One region of the Aquamicrobium sp. genome, then DNA from elsewhere that is predicted to be linked to it. Evidence: predicted binding sites of a transcription regulator. Region 1 holds the regulator's gene; each other region holds the start of a gene.

The links. Region 1 encodes PhoB, which activates phosphate uptake and scavenging genes when phosphate is short. Its sites were predicted from a motif close to TGTCATNNANCTGTCAT; they were not measured.
Region 2: a site for PhoB is predicted at 6,046-6,062, ahead of M9945_RS10125 (RNA degradosome polyphosphate kinase). Genes of this name have one in related genera too.
Region 3: a site for PhoB is predicted at 2,872-2,888, ahead of ugpB (sn-glycerol-3-phosphate ABC transporter substrate-binding protein UgpB). Genes of this name have one in related genera too.

Annotation. Positions count from the first base shown of each region.
Region 1 covers NZ_JAMLIE010000003.1:341,831-352,242, reverse strand. Annotated here, with positions in the region: gene M9945_RS19125 (esterase-like activity of phytase family protein) at 1-977, shown strand, start outside; gene glmM (phosphoglucosamine mutase) at 987-2,342, opposite strand; gene ftsH (ATP-dependent zinc metalloprotease FtsH) at 2,661-4,601, opposite strand; gene tilS (tRNA lysidine(34) synthetase TilS) at 4,745-6,106, opposite strand; gene ybgF (tol-pal system protein YbgF) at 6,136-7,080, opposite strand; gene phoB (phosphate regulon transcriptional regulator PhoB) at 7,266-7,955, opposite strand; gene phoU (phosphate signaling complex protein PhoU) at 7,978-8,685, opposite strand; gene pstB (phosphate ABC transporter ATP-binding protein PstB) at 8,697-9,458, opposite strand; gene pstA (phosphate ABC transporter permease PstA) at 9,572-10,412, opposite strand, start outside.
Region 2 covers NZ_JAMLIE010000001.1:2,020,156-2,030,567, reverse strand. Annotated here, with positions in the region: gene M9945_RS10140 (hypothetical protein) at 5-913, opposite strand; gene M9945_RS10135 (D-alanine--D-alanine ligase family protein) at 1,126-2,202, opposite strand; gene ppx (exopolyphosphatase) at 2,249-3,763, opposite strand; gene M9945_RS10125 (RNA degradosome polyphosphate kinase) at 3,760-5,970, opposite strand; gene M9945_RS10120 (zinc-finger domain-containing protein) at 6,137-6,385, shown strand; gene M9945_RS10115 (FAD-dependent monooxygenase) at 6,410-7,609, shown strand; gene hdaA (DnaA regulatory inactivator HdaA) at 7,616-8,311, opposite strand; gene M9945_RS10105 (AI-2E family transporter) at 8,317-9,447, opposite strand; gene purM (phosphoribosylformylglycinamidine cyclo-ligase) at 9,668-10,412, shown strand, end outside.
Region 3 covers NZ_JAMLIE010000006.1:45-10,456, forward strand. Annotated here, with positions in the region: partial or broken gene M9945_RS21305 (glycerol-3-phosphate transporter) at 1-498, opposite strand, end outside; gene ugpA (sn-glycerol-3-phosphate ABC transporter permease UgpA) at 498-1,379, opposite strand; gene ugpB (sn-glycerol-3-phosphate ABC transporter substrate-binding protein UgpB) at 1,451-2,761, opposite strand; gene M9945_RS21320 (phosphotransferase) at 3,039-3,962, opposite strand; gene M9945_RS21325 (phosphotransferase family protein) at 3,976-4,911, opposite strand; gene M9945_RS21330 (amidase family protein) at 4,944-6,365, opposite strand; gene M9945_RS21335 (branched-chain amino acid ABC transporter permease) at 6,383-7,414, opposite strand; gene M9945_RS21340 (branched-chain amino acid ABC transporter permease) at 7,485-8,369, opposite strand; gene M9945_RS21345 (ABC transporter ATP-binding protein) at 8,373-9,089, opposite strand; gene M9945_RS21350 (ABC transporter ATP-binding protein) at 9,086-9,886, opposite strand; gene M9945_RS21355 (hypothetical protein) at 9,954-10,412, opposite strand, start outside.

The DNA.
Region 1 (10,412 bases):
CCGTCCTGTTCGCGGCGGGGCTGGTCTTCGCGACAGCGGTGCAGGCGGAAGCGCCGTTCGACGTCCCGGTCGAAAGCCGGCCGATCGCCAATTTCAAACTGGGCTCCGGCGAGACGCGCTTCGGCGTGCTCGAGTTCGTCGGCGGCTTCGAGATGCGCTCGACGGAGCGGCTGTTCGGGCAACTGTCGGCGCTGCGCTTCCTTGAGCCCGGCGGCGCGTTCATCGGCGTCGCCGATCACGGCTACTGGTTCTCCGGCGCGATCACGCGCGACGGCGACGGCGCGCCGCTCGGCGTCACGGATTTCCGCATGCAGGCGATGATCGACCCGGCCGGGCGTCGCCTGCGCGACAAGCGCATGGCCGATGCCGAGGGGCTGGAGGTGAGCGAGGGGATCGCCACCGTCTCCTTCGAGCGCGAGGCGCGCGTCTCCGAGTACAGGCTGGCCCCCGACGGCATCGCCGGCCCGGTGCGCGACGTCGATTTCGTCATCCCGCGCCACGAGCTGCGCAACAATCAGGGGCTGGAAACTGTGGTGCGCGCGCCGCGGGCCGGGCCGCTCAAGGGGGCGCGGATCGTCGTCGCCGAGCGCAGCATCGACGGGAACGGCGACCTCTTCGCCGCCATTATCGAGGGGCCGGGTAAGGGCATCTTCAAGGTGCGGCGCACCGACGGCTTCGACGTCACCGACGGGGTGTTCCTGCCCGATGGAGACCTCGTCCTCCTTGAGCGCCGGCTCTCGCTCGCCGCGGGCGTCGCGATGCGGCTGCGGCGCTTTCCCGGGGAGGCGGTGAAGGCGGGGGCACTGATCGACGGCGAGGTGCTGGCGCAGGCCGACCTCGCCCACCGCATCGACAACATGGAAGGGCTCGACGCGTGGACCCGCGCCGACGGCGCGACCATCCTGTCGATCCTGTCGGACGACAACCAGTCCTTCCTGCAAAGGACGCTCTATCTGGAATTCAGGCTTTTACCCTGATTGCCGGAGTCAGGCGGCGGAGCGTGCCGAGGAGGCGATGACGTCCACGATCCCGTCGACGGCCTGCTCGACCAGGATGCGGTCGTCGGCCTCGGCCATCACCCGGATCAGCGGCTCGGTGCCGGAGGGGCGAATGACGACGCGGCCGTTCCGGCCGAGCTTCGAGCGCCAGTCCTCGATCGCCTGCTTGACGGTCTCGTCCTCCAGCGGCGCGCCGCCGGAGAAACGCACGTTCTTCAGCACCTGCGGCACCGGCTCGAAGCGGCGGCAGACCTCGCTCGCCGGCTTGCCGGCGCGCTTGATGCAGGCCAGCACCTGAAGCGCCGAGACCAGCCCGTCGCCGGTGGTCGAGAAGTCGGACAGCACGATGTGGCCCGACTGCTCGCCGCCGACGTTGAAGCCGCCCTCGCGCATGCGCTCGACCACGTAGCGGTCGCCGACCTTGGTGCGCTCCAGCGACAGGCCGAGGCCGGCCATGTGGCGCTCCAGCCCGAGGTTGGACATGATGGTGGCGACCAGCCCGCCGCCGCTCAGGCGGCCGTTCTGCTGCCAGGATTCGGCGATCAGCGCCATGACCTGGTCACCGTCGACGACCGTGCCGGTCTCGTCGACGATGGTGACGCGGTCGCCGTCGCCGTCGAGGGCGATGCCGACGTCGGCGCGCACCTCGTGGACCTTCTTGGCGAGGCCGAGCGGGTGGGTTGAGCCGCAATCCTCGTTGATGTTGAGGCCGTTCGGCTCGTTGTTGATGGTGATGACCTCGGCGCCGAGCTCCCACAGGGCGGCAGGCGCCACCTTGTAGGCGGCGCCGTTGGCGCAGTCGACCACGATGCGCAGGCCCGAAAGCGACATCGAGCGCGACAGCGTGCGCTTGGCGAACTCGACATAGCGGTCGTGGACGCCGTCGATGCGCTTGGCGCGGCCGAGGGCCTCGGCGTCGGCGAGCGCGATGTCGACGTCGCGGTCGAGGAGCTGCTCGATGCGCCGCTCGATCTCGTCGCTGAGCTTGTAGCCGTCGGGGCCGAACAGCTTGATGCCGTTGTCGTAATAGGGGTTGTGCGAGGCGGAGATCATCACACCGATGTCGGCGCGTAGCGAGCGCACCAGCATGGCGACGCCGGGCGTCGGGATCGGGCCGAGCAGGAAGACGTCCATGCCGGCGGCGCAGAAGCCGGCGACCATGGCGTTCTCGATCATGTAGCCGGAAAGCCGCGTGTCCTTGCCGAGGACGACGCGATGGCGGTGGCTGCCGCGCTGGAAGGACATGCCCACGGCCATGCCGACGCGCAAGGCGACTTCCGCGGTCATCGGATAGCGGTTGGCCCGTCCCCGGATGCCGTCGGTCCCGAAATATTTCCTGCTCATCGTGACAGCTCTGTTCCCGTCGCCCGACTGAGAAATGCCATAGATAATCGAAGGTATGGCATCACAATGTATAAGCAAATGTTACGCCGGACCGGGTTTTTGCCGTTGTATCCGGGCGAAATCGTGCCGCGATGCTTTGCGCGGCTGCGCCTTGGTGGAGAAACGCCGCCGCCCGGAGGGCGACGGCGGAAGATAAAGGCGTGGTTGGCACGGCGGCGCGGCCGGCATGAACCGCCTGCCGGCCCTCCGCTACGGCTCCGGGCGTTCGCCGCTCGAAAAGCCAAATCGTTGGCTTTTCACCGCTGCGCGGACCACTCCTCACCCCTGAGGCTGCGGCTCCATGCCGGCGTCGGGCTCCTCGCCGCCCTTCTTGCGGTCCTCGTGGCGCGGGCCGGCCTTGGGCACGGTCGAGCCGCGGCTGGGCGGGGTGTCGTCGCCGAGGTCGCGCGAGGGCTTCTGGCCGGCGATGATCTGCTTGATCTCGTCGCCGCTGAGCGTCTCGTATTCGAGCAGCCCCTCGGCGATGGCGATCCACTCCTTCTTCTTCTCGGTCAGGATCTTGCGCGCGCCCTGATAGGCCTCCTCGATCAGGCGGCGTACCTCGGCGTCGATGATCTGGGCGGTCTCTTCCGAGACGTTCTGCTGGCGGGCGACCGAGTGGCCGAGAAAGACCTCTTCCTGGTTCTCGCCATAGGCGACCTGGCCGAGCTTGTCCGAGAAGCCCCAGCGCGTGACCATGGCCCGGGCCAGCTTGGTGGCCTGATCGATGTCGGAGGCCGCGCCGGAGGTGATGTTCTCCTTGCCGAACTTCAGCTCTTCGGCGACGCGCCCGCCCATCATGATGATCAGGCGCGAGATCATGTATTTGTAGCTCATCGAGTAGCGGTCGCCCTCGGGGAGCTGCATGACCATGCCGAGCGCGCGGCCGCGCGGGATGATGGTGGCCTTGTGCAGCGGGTCGGCGGCCTGCACGTTGAGCGCGGTGATGGCGTGGCCGGCCTCGTGATAGGCGGTCAGCTCCTTCTCGGCCTGCGTCATGGCGTTGGAGCGGCGCTCCGCGCCCATCATGATCTTGTCCTTGGCGTCCTCGAACTCCTGCATGGTGACGAGGCGCTTGTTGCGCCGCGCTGCCATCAGCGCCGCCTCGTTGACGAGGTTCATCAGATCGGCGCCGGAGAAGCCGGGCGTACCGCGCGCCAGTACCTTCAGGTCGACGTTCGGGGCCAGCGGCACGTTGCGGACATGCACCTTCAGGATCTTCTCGCGCCCGACGATGTCCGGGTTCGGCACCACGACCTGGCGGTCGAAGCGGCCGGGGCGCAGCAAGGCGGGGTCGAGCACGTCGGGCCGGTTGGTGGCGGCGATGAGGATGATGCCCTCGTTGGCCTCGAAGCCGTCCATCTCGACGAGGAGCTGGTTCAGCGTCTGCTCGCGCTCGTCGTTGCCGCCGCCGAGGCCGGCGCCGCGATGGCGGCCGACCGCGTCGATCTCGTCGATGAAGATGATGCAGGGCGCGTTCTTCTTGGCCTGCTCGAACATGTCGCGCACGCGGGACGCGCCGACGCCGACGAACATCTCGACGAAGTCGGAGCCGGAGATGGTGAAGAACGGCACGTTGGCCTCGCCGGCGACGGAGCGGGCGAGCAGCGTCTTGCCGGTTCCGGGAGGGCCGACGAGCAGCACGCCGCGCGGGATCTTGCCGCCGAGGCGCTGGAACTTCTGCGGGTCGCGCAGGAACTCGACGATCTCCTCGAGGTCCTGCTTGGCCTCGTCGACGCCGGCGACGTCGGCGAAGGTGACGCGGCCGTGCGCCTCGGTCAGCAGCTTGGCCTTGGACTTGCCGAAACCCATGGCGCGGCCGGAGCCGGACTGCATCTGGCGCATGAAGAAGATCCACACGCCGAGGATGAGGATCATCGGCAGCCAGGAAATCAGGTAGCCGAACAGCGAATTGGAGCCGTCGGTCTCGGGCCGGGCGTTGATGGTGACGCCCTTTTCCTCCAGCCGCTGGACCAGCGTCGGGTCGCCCGGCGAATAGGTCTGGAACCCGCCGCTGGCCTCGCCATAGGTGCCGCTGATGCGGCTGCCGGCGATGGTCACGGTATGGATGCGGCCGGCGTCCACCTCGCGCAGGAATTCCGAATAGGGGATGTCGCGCGCCATGCCGCGCTGCTGCGGCGCCTGGAACAGGTTGAAGAGCGCGATCAGGAGGACGGCGATGATCGCCCAGAGCGCGAGGTTTCGGTAGTTCGGATTCATCGTGTTTCCCGTTGGCGCCCGGGGGAATTCTGTCCTTGCCGGGGCGCGGCTTTCCGAATGTGCGAGGTGCGGTCCCTAACATAGGCAGCCCATGGGGTCTTGCCAAGCGCGGCCGCCTTTTTCAGTTAAGCGTCGATGCCGATCTATCCGGGACCAATGTGTTCCGGCCAAGGCGGCGAGGGCAGGGCCGGCGCGCCGGCAAGGCGTTGAAGCGCGGCGGCCAGCGGCCGGTCGAAACCCGTCAGGAAGCGCGCGAAAGGCGCCGCAGTGGGCGAGGCCGGGACGCTGTCGCCGGCGGCGGCCGGGGCGAGGAGCGGCCCGATCAGAGTTCTGCCGGAGTAAAGCGCCGGCTCCGCCGCCCATGCGGCGCGGACGAGCGCAGGCGGGACCCCGGCTTGCGTTTCCGCCGGAAACCGTGCCGCGCCGTCGTGGCCGAGCGGGCCGATATGCAGATCGTGCGCGCCCGGTGCGGCGGTTGCGCGCAGCCTGCCGTCCCACAGGACCGGCCCGGCGCCGAGCGGCACGAAGGGCAGGTTGCGCGCCTCGCGGCGCAGGAAGACGCCGGCGCGGCGCGTATCGACGGCGGCGCGCGACAAAGTGGCCCGCATCGGCGCGCCGTCGGCCAGCCGGCGCAGAAGGGTTTCGACGCGCGCGCGGTCGGGCAGGCGGGGCGTGCCGCCGGCAGTGGCCAGCAAGGCGCGCAGCGCGAGGATCGCCGCTTCGCGCGCGTCGTCGTCGTCATCGGCGAAGGCGGGATCGAGCCGCAGCAGCCCCGGCGCCGGGCGGCTGGCGAAGCGCCCGATCCATGCCGCCGCGCGCTCGGCCAGCGCCTGCCGGGCAAGGGCCTGCCGGCGGGCCTCCGCGCCCAGCGTTTCGACCTCGGCATGGGCGAGCGCCTTGCGCACCCGGACCCGCTCATAGGCGGGATTGTCGTTGGAGGGGTCGTCGATCCATTCGACGCCGCGCCGGCCAAGCCAGTCGCGCAGTGCCTGCCGGCGAGTCCTCAGCAGCGGCCGGGCGATCCAGACACGGCCGTCGAAAAGCGTCGCCCGCGCCATGCCGGCCAGCCCTGCACCCACCTGGCCCGCGCCTTCTGCCCGCGCCGCGCGCATCGCGAGCGTCTCGGCCTGATCGTCGAGCGTGTGGCCGGCGAGGATAGTGGATGCGCCGGCGCGTTGCGCGGCATCGGCGAGGAGCCGGTAGCGCGCCTCGCGCGCGGCGGCGGCGAGGCCGGTTTCCGGCTTGTCGCCCTGCCAGACCACCGTCTCGTGGGCGATGCCGCGCTGGCGGCAGAAGGCGGCGACCCATGCCGCCTCGGCGGCGGATTCGGGGCGCAGGCCGTGATCGACGGTGACGGCGGTCAGCCGCAGCGCCGGGCGATGGCGGCGGACGAAGTCGTGGCCAAGGAGGAGGAGCGCCAGCGAATCGCTGCCGCCGGAAACGGCGACGGCCAGCACGGCGCCGGCGTCCAGATCGCGAAAAAGGGAAAGCGGGTCGAGGTCCACCGCGGTCGTCCCGGGACCCCCGTCTAGCGTCAGCAGGAGGCCGCGGCCTGTTCCTGCTTCACGCGCTCGGTGAGCGCGGCGCTGGCCTGCGGGTAGCGCTGCAGGACTTCGGTGAAGGTGGCGCAGGCGACGTCGCGCTGGTTCATGGCGACGAGCGAGACGCCGAGCTTGAACAGCGTGTCGGGCGCCTTGCGCGCCTGCGGGAAGTCGCGGCTGGCCGCGAGGAAGATCTCGGCCGCCTCGCGCGGCTTCTGCTGGGCGAGCAGCGATTCGCCGAGCCAGAAATGCGCGTCCGCCGCATGCTCGCTGTCGGGAAAGCGCGCGATCAGGTCGCGGAAGCCGGCCTCGGCCGTGCCGTAGTCGCCCGACAGGACGAATTCGTAGGCGTTGCGGTAGAGCTCGTCATCGTCGTCACCGCGCGGCGGCAGCGCCGCGACCGTGGTTCCGTCCTGCGCCGGCGCGGCCTGCGTCTGTCCCACCGGAACCTGCCCGGCAGGGGGTTGGCCAACGGGGGGCTGCTCGGCCGGCATGGCGACGCGCGGCGATCCGTCGGCGTCGAAGGTGATGCTGCCGAGATTGCGCGGCGGCTCGCCGCGCACCTGCGCGCCGCCGCCGGTCACGGCTTCTTCGGCGGCATAGAACTCGTCGTCGCCGCTTCCCGTCGGCGGGGGTGCGTTGGCGGCAGGCGGCGGGGTGGTCGCGGCATGGTCGCGCGGGCGCTGTGCGCCCGACGCATCCGAGCGGCGTTCCTCCAGTTCCTGGAAGCGCAGCTCGTTGTCCTCCTGCATGCGGCGAAGCTGGTCCTGCATCTGGAGGAGCTGGAAGTTCAGCTCCTCGACGAGGCCGTTCAGCTGGCGCACCTGCTCCTCGAGCTGGGCGACGCGCGGATCGGTGGCCTGCGCGCGCGCGGCCGTGCCGGCGGCGAGCGCAAGCGGCAAGGCGAGGGCGCCGATCAGCAGAAAACGCAAAAACATGTCTGGTCTCTTCATCGGGTTGCCTGTGGTTGGTCCGCGATCCTCTCCGATCGCGGTTCGCGGGCATCCTTTTATCAGCACAGCCGAGTTCGGCCAAATTGTGATTGACGCCGCGCGGCATGGAAACGCGGCGTCGATACGGTGCCGGAACGATGGGGGCGGAACGATCGGACCTGCCGGCGCGCTCAGATCTCGCGGATGGCGTAGCCGGCGCCGCGGATGGTGCGGATCACGTCGGGCAGGCCGTCGAGATTGACCGCCTTGCGCAGCCGCCCGACATGGACGTCGACGGTGCGCTCGTCGATATAGAGCGTCTCGCCCCAGACATTGTCGAGAAGCTGCCCGCGCGAGAAGACGCGGCCGGGATGCTGCATCAGGAACTCGAGCAGGCGGAACTCGGTGGGGCCGAGCTTCAGTTCCGCCTCGCCGCGATGGACGCGGTGCGTCTCGCGATCGAGGACGAGGTCGTCGACCTTGAGCACCGAGGACAGCACCTCGGGCTTGGCGCGGCGCAGCAGCGCGCGCACCCGCGCGACGAATTCGGGCATCGAGAACGGCTTGACGAGATAGTCGTCCGCCCCGGTCGTCAGACCGCGCACGCGGTCGGTCTCCTCGCCGCGGGCGGTGAGCATGATGATCGGCAGCCGCTCGGTCTCGGCGCGCAGGCGCAGGCGGCGGCACAGTTCGATGCCGGAGACGGCCGGCACCATCCAGTCGAGCACGAGAAGGTCCGGCACGGTCTCGCGCAGGCGCATCTCGGCCTCGTCGCCGCGCGTCACCACCTCGACCTGGTATCCCTCGGCTTCCATATTGTAGCACAGGAGGACGCCGAGCGGCTCCTCGTCCTCCACCACCATGATTTTCGGAGCGATCATGTCCTGCTTCCTGCGGGGCCCGTCACTTCGGCCGTACCGCCATCACCGTCTCGTCTGCTTTCGGCCTGTTCAGCGGCAGCTGGTGGCCGGTCAGCACATAATAGGCGTTTTCGGCGATGTTCGTCACATGATCGCCGATGCGCTCGAGGTTCTTGGCACAGAACAGCAGATGCGTGCAGGCGGTGATGTTGCGCGGGTCCTCCATCATGTAGGTCAGGAGCTCGCGGAACACGGCCGTGTACTGGACGTCGATCTTCTCGTCCTCGTCGCGCAGCCGGGCAAGGCCCTCGTGGTCGCGTGCCTCGTAGCGGGCGATGGCGCGGTCGATCTGGGCGATCACGGCCTGCGCCATGGTTTCGATCGAGTGCGAGAGCTCGCGCGGGGTGGCGTTCTCGCCGACGGCGCCGACGCGCTTGGCGATGTTCTTGGCGAGGTCGCCGATGCGCTCGAGATCGGCGGCCATGCGGATCGCGCCGACGACCGAGCGCAGATCCTGCGCCACGGGCTGGCGCTTGGCGATCAGCGTGATGGCGCGGTCGTCCAGCTCGCGCTGGCGCGCGTCCATCACCGCGTCGTCGGAGATGACGCGCTGCGCCAGCGCCGTGTCGGACGTGACCAGCGAGCGGGCGGACGCCGCGACCATCGCGTCGGCCAGATCGCCCATGTCGTGGATCAGCCGGTCGATGGCGTCGAGGTCCTCGTCGAAGGATGTGACGGTGTGCTGCCCCATGGTCGTGCCTCCTAGCCGAAGCGGCCGGTGATGTAGTCTTGCGTCCGCTTTTCCAGCGGGCCGGTGAAGATCATGTCGGTCGGGCCTTCCTCGACGAGATTGCCGAGATGGAAGAAGGCGGTGCGCTGCGATACGCGCGCGGCCTGCTGCATGGAGTGGGTGACGATGACGATGGTGAAGTTCTGCTTCAGTTCGTCGATCAGCTCCTCGATGCGGGCTGTGGCGATGGGGTCGAGCGCCGAGCACGGCTCGTCCATCAGGATCACCTCCGGCGAGACGGCGATGGCGCGGGCGATGCACAGGCGCTGCTGCTGGCCGCCGGAAAGGCCGGTGCCCGGCTCGTTCAGCCGGTCCTTGACCTCGTTCCACAGGCCGGCCTTCTGGAGGCTCGACTCGACGATGGCGTCGAGGTCGGCGCGGGCGCGGGCGAGGCCGTGGATGCGCGGGCCGTAGGAGACGTTCTCGTAGATCGATTTGGGGAACGGGTTCGCCTTCTGGAACACCATGCCGACGCGGGCGCGCAGCTCCACGGGGTCGAGCGCCGGGTCGGCGATGTCGGAGCCGTCGAGGCGGATCGTGCCGGTGACGCGGCAGCCCTCGATGGTGTCGTTCATGCGGTTGAGGCAGCGCAGGAAGGTCGACTTGCCGCAGCCCGAGGGGCCGATGAAGGCGGTGACGGCCTTTTCCGGGATGTCGATCGACACGTCGAACAGCGCCTGCTTCGGGCCGTAGAAGACGCCGACCTCGCGGGCGGTGATGCGGGCCGGGCGCATGTCTGCGTCGGGCGTGCGGATGGTGGACGACTTCATGGTGTAGAGGTCCGATTGAGGGACGATCTTCTCGGCCGGCATGTGCATGGCGATAGCCTCCGTTCCGGTGTTCGTGGTCATGCGCGCTTCTCCAGCCGCGTGCGCAGGAAGATGGCGATGGCGTTCAGCGTCAGCATCAGGCCGAGCAGGACGATGATCGCCGCCGAGGTGCGCGCCTCGAAGAAGTTGCGGTTCTCGTTGCCCTGCCACAGATAGATCTGCACCGGCAGGGCGGTGGACTGGTCGAGCGGCGTGCCCGGCACCTGGGCGACGAAGGCGTTCATCCCGATGAGCAGCAGCGGCGCAGTCTCGCCCAGCGCCTGGGCGACGCCGATGATGGTCGCGGTCAGGATGCCGGGATAGGTGACGGGCAAGACGTGGTGGAACACGGTCTGCGTCTTCGACGCGCCGAGGCCGAGCGCGGCCTGCCTGAGCGAGGGCGAGACCGCGCGCAGCGCCGAGCGGGTGGCGATGATGATGGTCGGCAGCGTCATCAGCGTCAGCACCAGGCCGCCGACCAGCGGGGCCGACAGCGGCAGGCGGAAGTAGTTAATGAACACCGCCGCGCCGAGCAGGCCGAAGACGATGGACGGCACGGCCGCGAGGTTGTTGATGTTGACCTCGATGAGGTCGGTGAAGCGGTTCTTCGGCGCGAACTCCTCGAGATAGACCGCGCTCATCACGCCGATCGGTACGGCGAGCACGATCACCACCAGCATCATGTAGAGCGAGCCGACGAAGGCGCCGGCGAGGCCGGCCGAGGCGGGGGCGGAGCGCGAATCGGTGTTGGTGAAGATGTGCCAGGCGAAGGCGAAGTCGATGTTGCCCTTCTCGCGCAGCTCGTCGGCCAGCGCCCGGGCGGGGGCCGAAAGCTGCTGCTGGGCGTCGGGCAGCGAGCGGTCGATGTTGCCCTTCAGC
Region 2 (10,412 bases), on a different contig from region 1:
CGCTCTAGGAGGCCGGCCGCTTCGCCTTTCGCCTTGCATGGACGACATCCGCTGCCAATGAAGCGGTGAGGATCAGCAACCCGCCGGCGGTCGGCCACGACCACGCATAGGCCGGCGACAGGCCCTCGATCACGAAGGTCAGCGCCGGAAGCGCCGCCATCGTCACCATGACGGTGTAGGGATCGCAGCGGCGTATGCCGAATTGCAGCAGATAGAGCGGGATCAGCACGCCGACGAGCGCGACGGCGGGCAGCAGGAACGCCAGCCCGGGCGTCCATGCGAGGCTTGCGGGGTCGAGCCCGAGGCTCAGGAGCAGCGAGGCGGGAACCACCGCGTAGAAGCGGTGGGCGAGCACCGCGCCCGGCTGCCAGCCTCGGTCCATCAGGGTTCGCGAAGCGACGGTGATCGCCACCGCGCCGATGCCGGCGACCGCGCTGGCGGCAAGGCCGGGCAAGGGGCTGCCGCTCTCAGGGGAAAAGCCGCTGCCGCGCAGCGCCGAAACGCACAGGACGGCGCAGCCGGCGAGGATGCCGGCGCAGACGCCGAGCCGATGCATCGAAGGCCTGCCGCCGCCGGCGCGCCAAGCGATAAGCACGGCGAGGAGCGGCCCGATGCCTATGTTCACCGCGACGGCGATGGCCGGCTCGATCAGCTTGAGCGCGAAGAAGAAGCTGAGGAAGGTGACGGCGGTGGCGACGTTGAGGACGACGAGCGGCGCCCATGCCAACTCGCCAGCGCCCTTGCGGGCGAAAAGCAGGAACACCAGCGCCGTCAGCGAGAAGCTGACGAACACAAAGAGCGGCGACGGCACGGCGGTGAGCGCCGTCCCGTAGACGACCTTGCCGATCGCCTGCAAAAGCACCGCCGCCAGCACGACGGCGCGGCCGGCATCGGCCGGCGCGAGATTGCCCATGTCGAAATCCGGATTGCCTGTCGGTGAAGGAACCGCGTGCGTCGAGCGGCCGGAAAAGCCGCCGTGGATCGCCGCGCAAGACGCATGCTGCCCGCCTTCCTCAGAAGGACGGGACGGTAAGTCGCATGGAGCCGGTCGGATAAGCCATCAGGCGGATGTAGCGGCAAAGGGCGGGCCGGTCAACGCGCCGGTGTTGCGGTCGCCTTTGGGCATCAGGCGCTGCGCGCGGCGCGGGCCATCGCGTGGGCGATCAGGCGCTCGAGGATTTCGGCGTAGCCGACGCCGCTCGCCGCCATCGCCTTGGAATACATGCTGATGTCGGTGAAACCGGGAATGGTGTTCAGCTCGTTGACGAGGATGCGCAGGTCCGCGGTGACGAAGAAATCCGCCCGCGCCATGCCGTCGCAGCCGAGCGCCCGGAACGCCTGCGCAGCCATGTCGCGGACCTTGTCCTCGACGCCCTCGGGCAGCTCGGCCGGCACTCGCAGCGCCGCGCCGTCCGCGTCGATATATTTGGCGTCGTAGGTGTAGAAGCCGTGCGCCTCGGCCGGGACGATCTCGCCGGTGCGCGAGACGAACAGCGCGCCGTCCGGGGCCTCCAGCACGCTGCACTCGATCTCCCTGCCCCTGACGAACTCCTCGGCCAGCAGCTTGTCGTCGTGGCGGAAGCCTTCCTCCAGCGCGGCCCGGTAGTCGTCCTCGCTCGCGGCCTTGCTGACGCCGACCGACGAGCCCTGCCGCGCCGGCTTCACGAAGACGGGAAGCCCGAGCGCCTCAGTGAGGTCGCCGAAGGCGGGAACCGCGTCGCGGCGGATGGTGACGGCGCGCGCGGCGGGAATGCCGGCCTCGCGCAGCAGCCGCTTGGCGACGTCCTTGTCGAGGGCGACGGCGGAGCCGAGGATGCCGCAGCCGACCAGCGGCACGCGCGCCACCTCGGCCAGCCCCTGCACCGAGCCGTCCTCGCCGGGGATTCCGTGGAGGACCGGGAAGAGGATGTCGATCGCCGCCGTCTCGCGCGGCGCGCCGTTCTCCGGGATCGCGACCATGCGCCCCTCGCCGCCCGGCAGGAGGGCGAGCTGCGTCCCGCTCTGCGGCCTCGCCGGCGCGCCGTCGACGACGGCGCTTTCCAGCCATCGCCCGTCGCGCGTGATGAAGACCGGCACGACCTCGTATCGCGCCGGATCGAGTGCGCGGATGACGTTGGTGGCCGAAAGCACGGAAACGTCGTGCTCGGCGGAGCGCCCGCCGAACAGCACGGCGATGCGCGGCCTGCCGGATTTCCCGTTCATTGCGACCTCCCCGTCTGCATGGCGCCGACGCTTTCCCGAAATTGCTTTAATCCCCGACCACGATCTCCATCGGCCGGTCGAGCACCTTGGCGAGGATCGCCATGCGCGCTTCCGGCCGCTCGCCCATCAGGCCGGCATGGCTGGCCGGCACGACGAGGGAGAGCTTGCGCCCCTCGCCCTCGCGCCATTTCAGCTTGGGCATGATGCCCGGCATCGAGGCCGAGAACAGGTAGACCACGCGCAGCAGCGCGCCGAGGATGCGCGCGCGCTCGATATGGCGCGGGCCGGCGAGCGCCTTCATCGCCGGCGAGACGTCGTCCTCGTAGATGCCCTCGTGGCGGAACAGGTTGGCGAGCGCGATGAAGGCGCGGCCGGGATGGTCGATGCCGATGAAGGAGGCGTGGGCGATGATGTTGAGCGACTGGGTGCCGCGATATTCGGGATGCGCGCGCCAGCCGATGTCGGCGAGCAGGCAGGCGGCCCGGCGATAACGGGCGTCGTCCTCGGTCTCGTCGATGCCGAAGACGGCGAAGGCCTCGTCGGTCCACGCCGCCAGCTCGCGCGCATGGGTGACGGAGCGGGCGCGCAGGATGGCGAGCTCCTCCGCCGCCGAGATCAGCGGATCGCGCTCGCGCTCCTGCGGCGACAAGAGCGAATGGAGATAGCCCTCGCGCACGCCGAAGGCCGAGGCGACGATGCTTTTCGGCTGCATCGCGTCGATGATCTCGCGCAGCACCGCCGCACCGTAGGGCAGGAGCGCGCGGCGCGATTTCGAGATGCGCTTGGCGCCCTGCATCTGGGCGATGTCGCCGGCCATGACGAATTTGAGGAACTCGCCCATGTCGTCGAGCGGAAGCTCGTAATGGTGCATGACCGGCAGCGGGTAGCCGGTGGAAAGCATGTGGAGGCGGGCGAGGTTTCGCCACGTCCCGCCGACGCAGTAGAAGGCGCGGCCGCGCCCATCGGCGAGGAAATCGGCGCGGCGCAGCTCCTCGCGCGCGATCTTCGCCGCCGCGGCCGGCGATTCGCGCGACATCTCCTGAAGGCGCAGGCCGCCGAGCGGCAGGGTGATGCCGTCGCCGAAATCTTCGCCGGAGATATCGACCAGCTCGAGGCTGCCGCCGCCGAGGTCGCCGGCGATGCCGTCCGGCCGGTGGAAGGCGGAGATGACGCCCTGCGCCGAGTAGCCGGCCTCCTCGCGGCCGGAGAGGACCTGGATCGGCACGCCGAGGATGTCCTCGGCGCGGCGCACGAAATCCATGCCGTTCTCGGCCTCGCGCGCGGCGGCGGTGGCGATGGCGTGAAGCGAGACCGCGCCGGCCTGCTCGGCGAGTGCGCGGAAACGCCGCAGTTCCTCGACGGCGCGGCGCACCGCCTCGTCGTCGAGCCGGCCGGTCGAGACGATGCCGCGGCCGAGCCCGGCCATCATCTTCTCGTTGAAAAGAACGGTCGGCGAGCGCGCGACGCCCTCATAGACGACAAGCCGCACCGAGTTCGACCCGATGTCGATCACGGCGAGCGGCCGGCGGTCCTGGAGCCGGCCCTGTGATGAATGGATCATGCGGCCGGCGGCGCGCCGGTCTTCTTGCGGCGCTTGGGCTGGACGATCCGTTTCGGCGCGCTGGATTTCAGCGCGTCGCCCCGTCCGGACAGGCTCGGATTCGTCATGAAGTACTCCTGCGCGTTGAAGGGCTCCTCTCCCTCCTCGGGCGCGAGACGCCGCGAGGTGCCGTCCGCCAGTACTTCAAAACTCTGCTGATTGTCCATGATGTTTCCGAGCATGATCTGGCCGAGCACCTGTTCATGCACAGTCGGATTGGTGATCGGCACCAGCGTCTCGACCCGCCGGTCGAGGTTGCGCGGCATCATGTCGGCCGAGCCGATATAGACGATCGCCTCGTCGGACGGCAGGCCGTGGCCGTTGCCGAAGCAGTAGATGCGGCTGTGCTCGAGGAAGCGGCCGACGATCGACTTGACGCGGATGTTCTCCGACAGGCCCGGCACCTGCGGCCGAAGGCAGCAGATGCCGCGCACGACGAGGTCGATCTCGACGCCGGCCCGGCTGGCGTCATAGAGCGCGTCGATGACCTGCGGGTCGACCAGCGAGTTCATCTTCATCCAGATCTGCGCCGGCTTGCCGTTCCGCGCGAACTCGATCTCGGCGCCGATGTGGTCGAGGATGCGCTGGCGCAGCGTGAACGGGGAGATGGCGATGCCCATCTTCTGCGCCGGCTCGGCATAGCCGGTGATGAAGTTGAACACCTGCGCCACGTCGCGCGCCAGCGCCGGATCGGTGGTGAAGTAGGAAAGGTCGGTATAGATGCGCGCGGTGATCGGGTGGTAGTTGCCGGTGCCGAGATGCACGTAGTTGCGCAAGCGCCCGTCCTCGCGGCGCACGACCAGCGACATCTTGGCATGGGTCTTCAGCTCGATGAAGCCGAAGACGACCTGCACGCCGGCGCGCTCCAGGTCGCGCGCCCAGCGGATGTTGGCCTCCTCGTCGAAGCGCGCCTTCAATTCGACCAGCGCCGTCACCGACTTGCCGGCCTCGGCCGCGTCGATCAGCGCGCGCACGATGGGGCTGTCGTTCGAGGTGCGGTAGAGCGTCTGCTTGATCGCCACCACGTCGGGATCGGCCGCCGCCTGGCGCAGGAACTGCACCACCACGTCGAAGCTCTCGTAGGGATGGTGGACGATGAAGTCCTTCTCGCGGATGGCGGCAAGGCAGTCGCCGCCGCGGTCGCGCACCCGCTCGGGAAAGCGCGGGTTGTAGGGCACGAACTTCAGGTCGTCGCGCGGCAGGGCGACGATCTCCGAGACCTGGTTGAGCGCCAGCGGCGCCTTCAGGATCGAGATGCGCGAGCCGGTGAGGCCGAGCTCGCCGGCGACGAAATCGCGCAGCGCCTCCGGCATCTCATCGTCGAACTCGATGCGGATGACCTGGCCGCGCCGGCGGCGCTTCAGCGCGCTCTCGAACAGGCGCACGAGGTCCTCGGCCTCTTCCTCGACCTCGATGTCGCTATCGCGGATGATGCGGAACGTGCCCGAGCCCTTGACCTCGTAGCCGGGGAAGAGCTTGCCGATGAACAGGCTGACCGTGTCGCCGAGCGCGACGAAGCGCACGGTTCCCTTGCGGTCGGGCAGGCGGATGAAGCGGCGCAGCGCCGGCGGCAGGCGCAGGAGCGCCGTCATCTCGTTGCCGTCGCGCAGGTGGCGCAGTTGCAGCGCGATCGAGAAGCCGAGATTGGGAATGAACGGGAACGGATGCGCCGGGTCGATGGACAGCGGCGTCAGCACCGGAAACACCGTGTCCATGAAGTGTTCTTCGAGCCACGCCTTCTCGTCGCGGGCGACGGCGTCGGCGCGCACGACCTCGATGCCCTCCTTGCGCAGCAGCGCGGTGAGGCGCGCATAGGCGGCCTGCTGGTCCTCCTGAAGGCGGCCGACCTCGAGCAGCAGCAATTCGAGCTGCTGCTCGGGCGTGCGCCCGTCCGGGCTCTTGATGGCGATGCCCTCGCGGATCTGCCCGGCGAGGCCGGCGACGCGCACCATGAAGAACTCGTCGAGGTTGGCGGCCGAGATCGACAGGAAGCGCAGCCGCTCCAAGAGCGGGTGGCGCGGGTTCTCCGCCTCGTCGAGGACGCGGCGGTTGAACTGGAGCCAGGAGAACTCGCGGTTGACGAATCGGTCGGGGTTGCCTTCGGGCGCGGCGGCCAGCGCCTGCACCTTGCCCGTGAACTCGCTCGTTGCCGGTCGTGTCTCGTTCATCCTGCCACCTGATGCCATTCGCGTGACTGCATCAGCAGGCGCGCATTTCGTCAAGCTGCCTCCTGACAGGGTTTTGTGACAGTTTCATATCACGGCTTGCCAAGGCCGGCTTTATGCTGCAAACGCTGGCTCCAGGCACCGAGCTTAGAACATCCGGGAGCATGTCATGGCCGACCACCCGACAATTCCCCACTTCCAGAACGACGCGGGCCACGCGCTCATCGAGATCGGCGTGCGGGAATTCATGTGCGTGGGCGCGACGCCGCCCTTCGACCATCCGCACGTCTTCCTCGACCTCGGCGAGGACAACGAGATCGTCTGCCCCTACTGCTCGACCCTCTATCGCTACAATCCCGCGCTGCACGGCACCGAAACCAGGCCCGAGGGCGTGAGCTTCCAGCCGCGCGCCGCCTGAGGCCTCGGGCGCGGCCCGGGCGCGATGAACGTTCCTCCACGGCATGTCGCCATCGCCGGGGCGGGAATCGCCGGGCTGACGGCGGCGCTGTGCTTCGCCGAGCGGGGTTTTCGGGTTTCCGTCCTCGAACGAGCAGAAAAGCTCGAGGAAGTCGGGGCCGGCCTCCAGCTCTCCCCCAACGCGACTGTCATCCTGAAGCGTCTCGGCCTTCTCGAAGACGCGACAAGAGTCGCGGTCAGGCCCGTGTCCATCGAGCTTCGCCGGGCCGATTCCCTGCGCACCCTCGCCGCGGTGCCGCTGGGCGAGACCGCCCTGCGCCGGTGGGGCGCGCCCTACCTCACCATCCATCGCGCCGACCTTCACGACATCCTCGCGCGGGCGGTGCGGGCGCATCCGGCGATCACGCTCGAAACCGGCGTCACGGTCGGCAGCGCGAAACTCTCCGATGCCGGCAATGTCCTGTCGGCGACGCGGGCCGGCGTGGAGGATGAGATCGCCTGCGACCTCGCGGTCGGCGCGGACGGGGTGCGCTCGGCCCTGCGCGCGGCCGGCCCCCTCGCCCGGCCGGCGCGCTTCTCGGGCTATGTCGCGTGGCGGGCCATCGCGACGCCGCAGCTCTGCGCCGGCCTGATCCCGACCGACCGGGTGAGCGCCTTCCTCAATCCGCGCTTCCACCTCGTCGCCTATCCGCTGCGCGGAGGGCAGATCGTCAACCTCGTCGTCATCGGCCGGATGCCCGCGCCGACGGAATCGGGGGCCGGCGGCGAGCGGCGCATGCTGCCACCCGGCATCATCGCCGGCGCGGCCGACGACATCGACGCGCTCGCCGCCAATGTCGACGGCTGGCTGCCGTGGCCGATCGCCGAGGTCGATGGCGAAGCGTCGTGGATCGACCCGGCGGGCCTTGCGCTCATCGGCGACGCCGCCCACGCGATGGGCCCCTATGCGGCGCAGGGCGCGGTGATGGCGATCGAGGATGCGGCCACGCTCGCCGCCACGGTTGCCGCGCGGCCGGACGACCTCGCCGGCGCGCTCGCGCGGTATCAGGCGGTGCGGCGCGAGCGGGTGCGGCAGGTGGCGAAGCGCGGGGCCTTCAACCGCTTCGTTTGGCACGCCTCCGGCCCGGTCGCGCTCGGCCGCGACATCGTGCTGGCACTGCGCCGGGGCAGAAGCCTCGCGGCCGATCTCGACTGGCTCTACGCCTACGACGCCGAGACGGCCTGAGCCGGGTCAGGGCTTCCCTTCCTCCATCGCGGCCACCACCTGCGCGGCGAGCGCGCGGGTGATGCGGCTCTTGCGCTCGAGCGCGATGCGGTCGAGCCGGGCGACCGCCTCGATGGCGCTGGACAGCGAGCGCTCGATGCGGCGGACGAGGAACTGCACCACATGCGGCTCGACCTCGATCTGGCGGTCGGCGAACAGCTTGGTAGTGACGGCGGCGAGCAGCATGTCGTCCGGCTCGTCGATCTCGACCGTCGCGGCCGCCTTGAGTCGCGAGGCGAGGTCGGGCAACGTCACGCCCCAGGCGGCGGGAAAGCGCCGCGCGGTCATCAGCAGCGTGGTGTTCGCCTGCCGCACGGCGTTGATGAGATGGAAGAGGCCGGCCTCGTCGATGGCGCCGGAATCGACGTCGTCGATCAGCACCGGGCCGCGCCCCGCCGCCTCGGCGGCCTGGGGCCCGAGACGGCCGGGAGCCAGCGCCGTCGCGCCGCTCGCCTCGCGCCAGACATTGGCGAGGTGCGACTTGCCGGAGCCGGCCGGCCCGGCGAGGACCGCCACGGGCGCAGGCCAGTCGGGCCAGCGGTCGACGAGGGCGACGGCCTGCGCGTTGGACGGGCCGACGACGAGGTCGTCGCGGCTTCTCGCCTCGCTGTGGGCGAGATCGAGCGGCAGCTGGCGCGGCCCGTCGGCGAAGGCAGGCGGCATCGCCCTCACGCCTCCGGCGGGAGGCCATGGCCGCGATAGAGCGGCGAGTGCAGGTAGCGCGACAGGGCGAAGCGGACGAGGACGCCGACGGCGGCGGCGGCCGGCACAGCGATCAGCAGCCCGACGAAGCCGAACAGCGCGCCGAAGGCGAACAGCGCGAACATGAGCCACACGGGATGGAGACCGACGCTCTTGCCGACAAGGTTGGGCTGGAGGATGTTGCCCTCGATGAACTGGCCGCCGAAGAAGATCGCCGCCACGACGACGACCCAGTGCCAGTCGGGCCAGAACTGGACGAGGGCGACGCCGACCGACAGCACGAGGCCGAGCAGCGAGCCGATATAGGGGATGAAGCTGACGAGGCCGGCGAACAGGCCGATCAGCAGGCCGAAATTCAAGCCCACGGCGGTGAGCCCGACGGCGTACATGATGCCGAGGATCAGGCACAGCGTACCCTGCCCACGCACGAAGCCGGCGACCGCCGTGTCGACGTCGCGGGCGATGGTGCGCACCGTCGCCAGATGGTCGCGCGGTATCCAGCCGTCGACCGTGCGGATCATCTTGTCCCAGTCGAGCAGCATGTAGAAGGCGACGACCGGGGTGATGACGAAGAGGCCGGCGAGGTCGATCAGCGTCTTGCCCGAGCTCCAGATCGACGAGAACAGCGTGGTCAGGAACCCCGCGCCTTGCGTCAGCAGAGAGTTCAGCCCGTCGCGCAGCGAGGCCGGATCGACGCCGAGCGTCTGGCTCAGCCAGTCGGGGTCGATGCTGGTGATCAGCGCCTGAAGCCGCGACAGGTAATCGGGCACCCGGCCGATGAAGTCGGCGAGCTGGGTGGCGAGCACGGGAATGATGAGCATCAGCGCCAGCACGAGGACGATGAGGAACATCACCAGGATGAAGACCGTGGCCGCGAGGCGCGACAGGCCGCGCCGCTCCAGCCAGTCGGCGATGGGGTCGAGGAAATAGGCGAGGATCATGCCGGCGAGGAACGGCAGCAGGACCGCGGAGAAAGCGTAGAGGAACACGACGAGCGTCACCGCCGCGCCCAGCCAGAACAGCACCTGCCGCCGCCAGCCGGTGGCGATGACCACCTCGGCCACCTGTTCCCTGATCTCGGCGTCGCGTTTGTTCATCGGCCCGTCGCTCGCAGCTTGTCCAGTCGGGCGGCCATCTTATCCGCCGGCCGCGGCGGGAGATAGGCTTCTGTTGAAGCCGCGGTCAAGAGACTGGTCGTCCGCCCGGCGGCCGCGTTTCGCGCGCCATTCGCGCCCCTGTGACCGCGAGTGGTCTTGCGGGCGGCGGGGGTTCATGCGAAGAGCCGGCTTTACGGATCGTGCCAAGGGGCAGCCGCGCATGAGCGAAGACAAGACGAGTCTCACCTATGCAGCGGCCGGCGTTGACATCGACGCCGGCAACGCGCTCGTCGAGAAGATCAAGCCGCTGGTGCGCTCGACGCGCCGGCCGGGCGCCGATGGCGAGATCGGCGGCTTCGGTGGCCTGTTCGACCTCAAGGCCGCGGGCTTTTCCGATCCCGTTCTGGTCGCGGCCAATGACGGCGTCGGCACCAAGCTGAAGGTCGCCATCGATGCCGACCGCCACGACACGGTCGGCATCGACCTCGTCGCCATGTGCGTCAACGACCTCGTGGTGCAGGGCGCGGAGCCACTGTTCTTCCTCGACTATTTCGCCACCGGCAAGCTCGACCCCGAGCAGGGGGCGCAGATCGTCGCCGGCATCGCCGAAGGCTGCCGGCAGGCCGGCTGCGCGCTGATCGGCGGCGAGACGGCCGAGATGCCCGGCATGTACGCCCATGGCGACTACGACCTCGCGGGCTTTGCCGTCGGCGCGGCCGAGCGCGGGCAGCTCTTGCCCTCGGACGACATCGTCGAGGGCGACGTCATCCTCGGCCTCGCCTCGTCGGGCGTGCATTCGAACGGCTTTTCGCTGGTGCGCCGCATCGTCGCCGCGTCGGGGCTGAGCTGGGCGCACATAGCCCCCTTCGACAAGTCGAAGACGCTGGGCGAGGCGCTGCTCGCGCCCACCCGCATCTATGTCCGCCCGATCCTGTCGGCCATCCGCTCGACCCACGGCATCAAGG
Region 3 (10,412 bases), on a different contig from region 1:
GAACTGGCGGAAAAGCAGCGTCGCGGTCGCCGATGCGATCAGCGGAACGGACAGGCCGGCGTAGGTGTCGAGCAGGCCGAGATCGGCGACGATCTTGTAGGTCGGGTAGATGCGCACCTCGACCGGGAACATCAGCGTGAGGAAAATCAGCCAGAAGGCGACCATGCGGAAGGGAAAACGAAAATAGACGATGGCGTAGGACGAGATCAGCGAGATCGCGATCTTGCCGGTCGCGATTATCATGGCCGAGACGAAGGAATTGAGCAGCATGACGTCGACATGCGCGCGCGTCGTGCGACCCGTGCCCTCGAACAGGATGCGGCTGTAGTTCTCGACGAGGTAGGGTCCGGGCAACAGACCGAGCTTGCCGTTGGCGATGGTCGCCGGATCCCAGGTCGAGGCGACGAAAGCCATGTAGACGGGAAAGACGATCACCAGCACGCCGGCGATGAGGATGAGATGCGCGAGGATGTTTCCGAAGGGGCGATTCTCGACCATCAGTACGTCACCTTGCGTTCGACGTAGCGGAACTGGATCGAGGTCAGCGCGATCACGATGATCATGAGGATCACGGATTGCGCGTTGGAGCCGCCGAGGTCGCCGCCGAGCTTGCCGTCCTGGAAGACCTTGTAGACGAGCGTCTCCGTCGCCTTGGCCGGGCCGCCGCCGGTCACGGCGTCGATGATGCCGAGCGTGTCGAAGAAGACGTAGACGATGTTGACGACGACGAGGAAGAAGGTCGTCGGCGCGAGCAGCGGGAAGACGATGGTCCAGAACCGCTTGGTCTCCCCGGCGCCGTCGATGGCCGCCGCTTCGATCAGCGTCTTCGGGATCGCCTGAAGCCCCGCCACGAAGAACAGGAAGTTGTAGCTGATCTGCTTCCATGCGGCGGCGGCGATGACCAGCGTCATGGCCTGCGGGCCGTTGAGCAGCGGGTCCCACGAATAGCCGGCCGAGCGCAGCATGTAGGCGAAGGTGCCCATCGTCGGGTTGAACATGAACAGCCACAGCATGCCCGCGATCGCCGGGGCGACCGCGTAGGGCCAGATCATCAGCGTGCGGTAGAAGCCGCGCCCCTTGATGATCTTGTCGACCATCACCGCGAGCAGCAGCGCCACCACCATCGCAAGCAGCGCGGTGGCGACGGAGAAGATCGCCGTGGTCTGGACGCTGTCGATATAGCTCGGCTGGCTCAGCACCCGGCGGAAGTTGGCGAGGCCGACGAAGGCGCTGTTGAGCCCGAACGGATCCTCGCGCAGCACCGACTGGTAGAGCGCCTGGCTTGCCGGCCAGTAGAAGAAGACGAGCGTGATGGCGAGCTGGGGCGCCAGCAACAGGTAGGGCAGCAGTTTGTTGGGGAAGACGACGCGCGGCGACAAGTGGCCTCCTCGACATGGCTGCGACCATCCGCGCGAAAAGGCGCGGATGGTCGTCGGGCGGAAGCCGCCTTCTAGTTGCCGATGGCCTGCTGGATGGCGGCGTTGCCGCGTTCCACGGCGTTGTCGAGCGCGGCTTGCGCGCTCTGGTCGCCGGCCAACATCTTCTCGAACTCCTCGTTCTGGATGTCGCGGACCTGCGGCAGGTTGACGAGCCGCACGCCCTTGGAGTTGGCCGTCGGCTCCTTGCCCATCATCTGCTGGATCGGGATCTCGCGGCCCGGATTCTCGTCGTAGAACCCGGAGGACTTGGTCGCCTCGTAGGCGGCGAGCGTCACCGGCAGGTAGCCGGAGACCTGATGCAGACGCTGCTGGATATCCGTCTGCGACAGAAATTCGAAGAAGGCCGCGACGGCCTTGTACTCGTCGTCGGATTTGCCGCCGAAGACCCAGAGGCTGGCGCCGCCGGGGATGGTGTTCTGCGGCGCGCCCTCGAGGTCGTCATAGTAGGGCAGCTGGCCGAGGCCGTAGTTGAGGCCCGACTTGATCACGTCGCCGAGGCCGCCGGACGATTCCGTCATAATCGCGCACTCGCCCGACAGGAAGAGCTGCTTGGCTTCGGACGTGCGACCGCCATAGCGGAAGGTGTCGTCCTTGGCGAGGTCGGCGAAGTTCTGGAAGTGGCGGACGAACGGCTCGGTGTTGAACGTCAGCTCGACATCGGTCGAGGCGAGGCCGTTTTCCTGCGTGCCGTACTGGAGGTTGTTCCAGGCCGTGAAGTTCTCGAGGCCGATCCAGGTCAGCCAGGTCGAGGTGAGGCCGCACGGGGCCGCGCCGCTCTGCTTGATCTTCTTCGCCGCCTCGAAAACCTCGGGCCAGGTCTTGGGCGGGTTCCCGGCGTCGAGGCCGGCTTTCTCGAAGGCGTCCTTGTTGTAGTAGAGGATCGGCGACGAGGAATTGTAGGGGAAGGACAGCATGGTGCCGTCCGGCTTCGAATAGTAGGCGACGATGCCCGGCAGGTACTGGCTCTTGTCGAACTCGGTGCCGCCCATCGAGAGCACTTCGGCCACCGGCTTCACCGCGCCTTCCGCGGCCATCATCACGCCGGTTCCGACGTCGAACACCTGGATGATGTGCGGCGCCTGGTTCGCCCGGAACGCGGCGATGCCGGCGTTCAGCGTCTCGGGATAGGTGCCCTTGAACACGGGCGAGACCTTGTAGTCGCTCTGGCTTTCGTTGAATTCCTTGGAGAGTGTCTCGACGACTTCGTTGTTGGCGCCGGTCATCGCATGCCACCAGGAAATCTCGGTAACGGCGAAAGCGGCGGAAGTCGACAAAATGGTAAACGTTGCGGCGATGCCGGCCGCGAAGCCCTGGGTCTTCATGTTACGCTCCCGAATCTAGTTGGCGAAAGGGCCGACTCGCGGCTTTGCGCCTGGACAGACGCCTTTGCGCAGCCGCGACCCGGTTCCGCAGTCGGAAGTATTGACGCTCCATGACAGTTACACAACAGTTTTGTTTCGTCTTCGTGAAATTTCGTATCCGCTAATCCACAGACGATTAAACGGAAACCGAAATCAAGACGAAAATCCGCATGCGCAACTGGCGAAACATCCTCCAGTTTTGGGCATCACCTCGACCCGGAAATCATGGATCGCCGCCTCAGATCCAGGACAGCCAGTCGTTCCAGTCGGGATGGTTGAACAGCATCCGCGCGCGGGCGTATTTCCAGATGCCGTATTTCTGGTAGTCGAAATCCCAGCCGGAGAGCTGGCGCTGCTGCACCGCCCAGGAGCCCCATTTCATGTCCGCCACCGCCCGCGCCACCGTCACCCGCGCGAGGAGGTCGCGGCGCATCTCGCCGTAATAGCGCTCGATCAGCTCCTGCGAGGTGGCGGGGTCGATGAACATCTCGCCGAGGAAGACGCCGATCTCGTAGGCGCGCTCGTTGTTCGAGGCGAACTCGTAGTCGACGAGCTTCATGTCGGAGACCTCCTCCTGCCCGTCGGGCACGAGGAAATTTCCCGGCATCGGATCGTTGTGGCAGGGCACGATATCGAGGCCCGACGCGTGGAAGGCTTCCTTCGCGCGGCCATATTCCTTGCAGAGCCAGTCGAAATCGGCCGGCCGGATGGCGCCGACCTCGGCCCCCTGCTCGATGTGCTCGTCCGTCATCTCGAACACGTCCTTGGTCACCGAGAGTTTCGGGCCGGCGTTGAACGTCGCGTAGAGGTCGATCACCCGCTCCTGAAAGTCGCGCCGGACGAAATCGGCATTGGTGGACGCGCGGTAGCCGTGCAGGAATTGGCACACCTCGACCCCCGCCGCGACGTCGTAGTGGATGACCGCCGGGGCGATCCCCATGGCATGGGCCGCGCGCGCGGCCTCGATCGACAGGTCGCGGTTGACGAAATTCTCCGACCCGACGCCGTAGACCTTCATGAAGTAGGTCTCGCCCTCATGCTCGGCCAGCCAGTTGGAATTCAGCAATCCGCCGATCAGCGGGCGGGCGCGGACGCTGTCGCGGCTCCACCCCGGCACGGAGTCGATGGCGCGGGCGACCTGTTCCTGTGTTGCTGCACTCATCTCTCGACCTCCCTCAGACGGCGCGGCGCAGGCGGTCTGCGGCCTGCGCGCCGAGCGCCATGGTTTCGAGGCGCATGAAGCGCCAGGACGCGTATTTGGCGAATTCCAGCGAGCGGCGCGGCGAGGTCGCCGCCAGGATCGAGCCGATCAGTCCCCAGCGCAGATCGTCGGCCATGCCGTACAGCATCGCCCGCTGGAACAGCCCCTCGTCGAACCGCCCTTCCCACTCCTCGAACCCCGCGCGCGCCTCGGGCTCGCAGTCGAAGAATTCGATCAGCCAGCAGCCGAGCTCCTCATAGGGATCGGCATTGGCGGAAAGGTCGAAATCGACCAGCAGAACGCGGTTGTCCGGCCCGATCATCAGATTGGCGCTGTTGCCGTCGCGATGGCAGGGCTTCAGGTCGAAGCCGGCGGCTTCGATCTTCGCGCCCGCCTCGCCGATCACCGCAAGGAACGTGTCGAGATGGCGGTGGCCCCGCGCGCCCTTCTGCGCGGCCAGCGCCGCCAGCTCGCGGATCTCGGCGAAGATCGAGGCGTCGCGGTTGAGCTTCGGTCCGTTCTGAAAGGCTTTCTTGGCCGCGATGACGGCGCGGCGCAATTCGGGCACCACCACGTCCTGCAACCCGCCGCAGCGCCAGCCGTCGCCGAGCGCCTCGAACACCACGAGGCCCCTCGCCGCGTCGTCGCCGAGCACCTTCGGCCCCGCGCCGACAGCCGCGGCATGATGCGCGGCTTCGATGGCGCGGGCCGGATCGGCATAGAAAGCGGTATCGGGAAGATAGTGCTTCACGATCACGGCCCTGTCGCCCGCCGAGGCGCGGCGGATATCGCTCTCGATCCCGCGCCAGGCCGGCGAGGCCAGCACCGTGAAGGGGCTGGCGAAGTCTTCGGGGGCGGCACCCAGTGCTTTCCCGGCGATCGCGCGGGCCTCGGTTTCCCTGTCGGACATTTCGGTCGATCCTCCCTTCCCGTGTTGGTTCTTCAGTGGGCGACGACCGGCTCGACCGGCCACGACCGGCCCGAGCGGTTCATCACGTCGAGCTCGGTCTCCAGCGCGGCCGCGAGCTCCATCAGCCGCAGGTCGTCGAGCCGGTGACCGACGATCTGGATGCCGATCGGCAGGCCGCGGCCGTCGAAGCCGCCGCAGAGCGACACCGCCGGATGGCCCGATTGGTTGAAGGGCGCGGTGAAGGTCGTGTGGCGCAGCGGCATGCCGAAGACCGGGCCACGCCGGTCGGCCGGCCAGTTCACCAGAGGCATGACCGGGGTGAGCAGGAAATCGACGCCCCGCATCAGCGCCACCGTGCCGGCGACGCCGCGCTCGATGCCGCTCTCGAACTCGCGGATGCGGGCCGGGGTCCACGCCTCGGCCTCGGCGAACCAGTCGACCAGCTCCTTCGGCGCCCGCGCCCGGTGCACCGCATCGGCGGCGGCATATTCGTACCAGCCGCGCAGCTTGAGGGAATCGTCGATCGGCAGATAGGCGTCGAAGCCGTAATCGGCGCTGACCGGCTCTACACGCCCGGCGATGCGGCCCATGGCCTCCACGGCCGCGTCGAAGCAGGCGATGACCTCGGGCTCGACCGCGGGGCCGAAGCCGAAATCGGCGCAGGTGCCTACGGTTATCCCATTCGTCCAGCCTGCCGGCTGGGGCTGGCCGAGAAGCAGCAGCGAATACCGGTCGTCCTCGTCCGGCCCGCTCAGCAGCCGGGCCCACTCGATGAGATCAGCGGCGCGGCGCGTGATCGGGCCGGCCGAGCGCACGGTCGAGGCTGGCGCGTGGGGGATCACCCCTTGCGTGGGCTTCAGCGCCGCCAGCCCGCAATGCGAGGCGGGAAGCCGCACTGATCCGGCGATGTCCGAGCCGACCGACATCATGCCGATCCCCGCCGCGATGGAGGCGCCGCCGCCGGCGCTCGAACCCCCGGTGTTCCAGGCGGTGCCCCACGGATTGCGCACGATCCCGTGCGAGCCGGAGACGCCCGAGCCGCTCAGCCCGAAATCGGGCATCGTGCCCTTGCCGAGGATGATCGCCCCGGCCGCCTTCAGCTTGCGGGTCGGGATGCCGTCGGCCTTGCCCAGGATGCCGTCGCCATGCAGCGCCGAGCCGTGATGCCAGCGCATGCCGACCGCCGGAACGCTGTCCTTGATCGAGACCGGCACGCCGTCGACATCCGAGAGCGGCTTGCCGGCCTTCCAGCGCGCGCGGGCGGCCTCGGCCTCGGTCAGCGCCTCGTCGCGGCGGATGCCGTAGAGCGCGTTGATCGTGCCGTTGACCCGCTCGGCCTGATCGAGCATGGCGCGCGTCACCGCGACGGGATCGGTCCTGCCCTCGCGATAGGCGGCGCGCAGGTCGGCGAGGCTGAGGGTCGCGAGGCGGGAGATTTCGGTCAGGTAGCTCATCGTCATATGTCCGGTGCTCAGGATCCGTTTGCTTCGGAGTGCGGGGTCTTGCGGCCGGCGCCGAGATAGCGCCTGAGCTGGCGGAACCTGCCGACCAGCCCGTTGGGCATCAGCACGATGGCGGCGGCGATGATGACACCGAGGCCCAGCGTGCGGAACTCGCCCGCCTCGCGCATCAGCTCGTCGGCGCCGACGAGGACGAACGTGCCGACCAGCGGCCCCCAGAAGGTGCCCACCCCGCCGATCACCACGATGGCGATGATGAACATCAGCTGCGGCAGTTGCAGGATGGTCGGGCCGATCACCTGGAAATGCGCGGCATAGACGCCGCCGGCGAGGCCCATGAAGAAGGCCGAGATGCCGAAGACCAGCATCTGGACGCGGAAGCGGTTGATGCCGCGCGCCACTGCATAGCCGGGATTGTCGCGGATGGCGCGGAAGGCATGGCCCATCGGACTTTTCAGGATCACCCAGGTCATGGCCATGATGAGGGCGAACAAGGTGCAGACCACCGCGTAATTGCCGATCATCCAGCTTCCGCGCAGCAATTCGCGCATGCCGAGATCGCCGAAGCGCGAGAAGCCGCTCGGCCCGCCGGTCAGCTGGCGGCAGACGGTGCCGACCATCACGAAGCAGTCGGTGTCGGTGACGATCAGCAGGTACATCACCTGCGTGACCGCGAGCGTCAGCAGCGCGACATAGACGCCGGTGAGCCGCAGGCAGGCCAGCCCGATCACGATCGAGAACAGCGCCGCGACGAACGCCGCCGGCAGCAGCGCCGCCCAGACCGACCAGCCGAGGAAGAAGCACAACATCGCCGTGGCGTAGCCGCCGACCGCGAAGATCGCGAGCGGCGCCAGCGAGAAGATGCCGGCGAAACCGAAGACGAGGTTCCATTGCGAGGCGATGCAGGCATAGAACAGGGCAAGCACCACCTGACCCAGCACGTAGCGGCTTTCGACCACGAAGGGCAGCGTCGTGGCGGCCGCGACCAGCGCCAGCGCGATGATCAGGTCCGCCCTGCCCGAAGGGGGAGCCATGGATGTCATCTGTGAAGCTCCTTCCGTTCGGCAGCGAGGAGAGCGGGCGAGCACTGCTGGAAAGGCGGGGCGGCGCGCATCACATCCGCCTCGGCTGGACGCGGCCCAGCAATCCGCCCGGCCGCCAGATCAGCACCAGGACCACCGCGCAGAGCAGCATCGGGAAGCCCCAGCGGGCGCCGAACGCGTACTGGACCCAGGCCTCGAGCAGCGCGAGCGCGAACGAGACCAGCACCGCGCCCGGCAGCGTGCCGAGGCCGGCGACCACGCACATGATGAAGGCCTTGAGCATCGGGTCATTGCCGAGCGAGGGCGAAAGCTGGACGAGGGCCGAAAGCAGCAGGCCGCAAATTCCGGCCACCGCGCCCGAAAGCATCAGCACGTAGAGATAGACCCGGCTCACCGCGACCCCGAGCAGCCGGGCGGCGTCGCGGTTCTGTGCGGTGGCGCGGATCGCGCGGCCCATGCGGGTGTAGTTCAGCACCGAGGCGATCAGCGCCATGGCGATCACGGCCGCGACCATGATGATGAAGTTCTGCCAGGGCACGTGCATGCCGCCGATCGAGAACGAGCCCGTCACCGTCACCGGCTGCTTCAGCGGCTTGCCGCCGAACCACAGGAGGATGCCGTTCTCCAGCGCGATGGCGACGCCGACGGTGGCGATCATCACATTGGCCTCGAAATCCGCGCCGGACTGGCGCAGCACGTTGCGCACGATGAGCACATAGATCAGCCCACCCGCCAGGGCGCCGACGAGAACCGAGGCGAGGATGCCGACCGGCATCGGCAGGCCGGCCGAGGTGATGACGCCGTAGGCGACGTAGCCGCCGAGCGTCAGCAGCGCGCCATGGGCCATGTTCAGCACGCCGAGCGCGCCCCAGACCAGCGACAGGCCGATGCTCGCGATGGCGTAGAGCGCGCCGACCGTCAGGCCCGAGACGAGGACGGAATAGAAGGTGTTCATCGCCTACCCCCCGAGATAAGCCGAGATGAGCTCGTCGCTGGCGAGCAGTTCCGCGGGCGGCCCCGACCAGATGAACGCGCCGTTGTCGAGCAGGAACAGCCGGTCGGCGATATCCGCGACCCGGGCCGGGTTTTCCTCGATCAGGAGGATCGTGCGCCCCGATTTGCCGAGCGCCGCGATCACTTCGTAGATCTGTTCGATCACCAGCGGCGCGAGGCCGAGCGAGGGCTCGTCGATCATCATGATCCGCGCGCCCATCATCAGCCCGCGCCCGACTCCGACCATCCGCCGCTCGCCGCCCGAAAGGGTCGAGACGAACTGGTTGCGCCGCTCGGCCAGCTTCGGCAGCAGGCTGTGGACCTCGTCGAGGCGGCGGTTGCGCTCGGCCCGGTCGGTGCAGAGGAACGCGCCCATCAGCAGGTTCTCGTGCACGGTCATGCCGGGAAACAGCAGGTCGCCCTGCGGCACATGGGCGATGCCGCGCGCCGCCGTGTGATGGACATGCCGGTCGAGCGGCACGCCGTCGAGCCGGATCTCGCCCGAGCGCAGCGGCACGAGGCCGGAGATCGTCCGCAGCAGCGTCGACTTGCCATGGCCGTTCGGCCCGACCACGGTGACGAGCTCCCCGGCCGCGATCGAGAGGGAGATGCCGCGCAGCACCTCGATGCCTTCATAGCCCGAGCGCACGTCGCTGAGTTGCAGAACCGGGGCCGCGCTCATGGCGTTGCCTCCACGCTGACGGCGAAATGCTTCTTGAGCCGTTCGCGGGTGCCCTGCCCGAGATAGACCTCGACCACGCGGTCGTTCTCGGCCACCTGCGCGGGCGGACCTTCGAAAAGCAGGCTGCCGTGATGCATGATCAGCACGCGGCTCGACAGCGCGAGCAGGAAGCGCATCACATGCTCGATCAGGACGACGGTCAGCCCGCCCGCCATCAGCCGCCGCACGAGGTCGATCACGAAGTCGATCTCGTCGGAGTTGAGGCCGCCGACCGGCTCGTCGAGGAACAGGATCTTCGGCTGCGTCGCCATCGCGCCGGCAATCATCAGCAGCTTGCGGTCGAGAACGGGGAGCTCCGCCACCAGCTTGCCCGCCTTGCCCGATAGCCCGACGAGATCCAGCGCGTCGGTGGCGGCCTTGCGCGTCTCGCTTCCCATTCGCAGGCCCGGGAACAGGCGCGGCGCGCGGCCGTAATAGGCGGCGATCTCGACATTCTCGAGCACGGTCATGTGGTCGAAGGCGGCGTTGAGCTGGAACGTCCGCGCCATGCCGATCTGGCAGAGCCGGTCGGCGCTCATCCGCGTCACGTCGTGGCCGTCGAAGACGATCCGCCCGCCCGAGGCGGGGGTGATGCCGGTGATCACGTCGAAGAACGTGGTCTTGCCGGCGCCGTTCGGGCCGCCGATCCCGAGGATCTCGCCCTTCTCCACGCTCATCGACATCCTGTCCACGGCGACCAGCGAGCCGAAACGCCGGGTGACGTCTTCGCAGATCAGCAGAGGTTTGCTCTCTGTCATCGCTTGCTTCCCATTCTGGCGCGGCACGGGCGCTTGCGGGCGCCCGTGCCTGTCCCGGATCGCCAGATCACGAGAGCCAGGGCGGCAGCAGGAACTCGTCCGTCGCGTAGAGCGCCGGGCCGATCATCCGCGGCTCGGTCCTGTAGTCCTGATGCTGCAGGAACTGGTGCGGCAGGCCGAGCGAGGGGTCCTTGACCTGCGTCGGATAGCTGAGCGCGACCAGCCCTTCCTGATCGAAGCGGAAGGAGCCGCTGGCGCCGCGATAGACCATCCGCTTGAGGATCGCGGCGATCTTGCGGGCCTGCTCGCCGTCGAAGGGCTCGCCCGGACCGCCGGCGACCGCCGCCGCGATCGAGTACATCCACAGCGCGTCGTAGGTCTGCGACCCGGTCAGCCACGAGGCGGTCGCGCCGAACTTGGCCTTGTAGGCCTCGCGGTAGTTCGCCGCGAACTCGTCGGGCAGGCCGCCGATCACCGTCGAATAGATCACGCCGTTGATCGACTCGCCGCCGATCTCGCGGAAGAC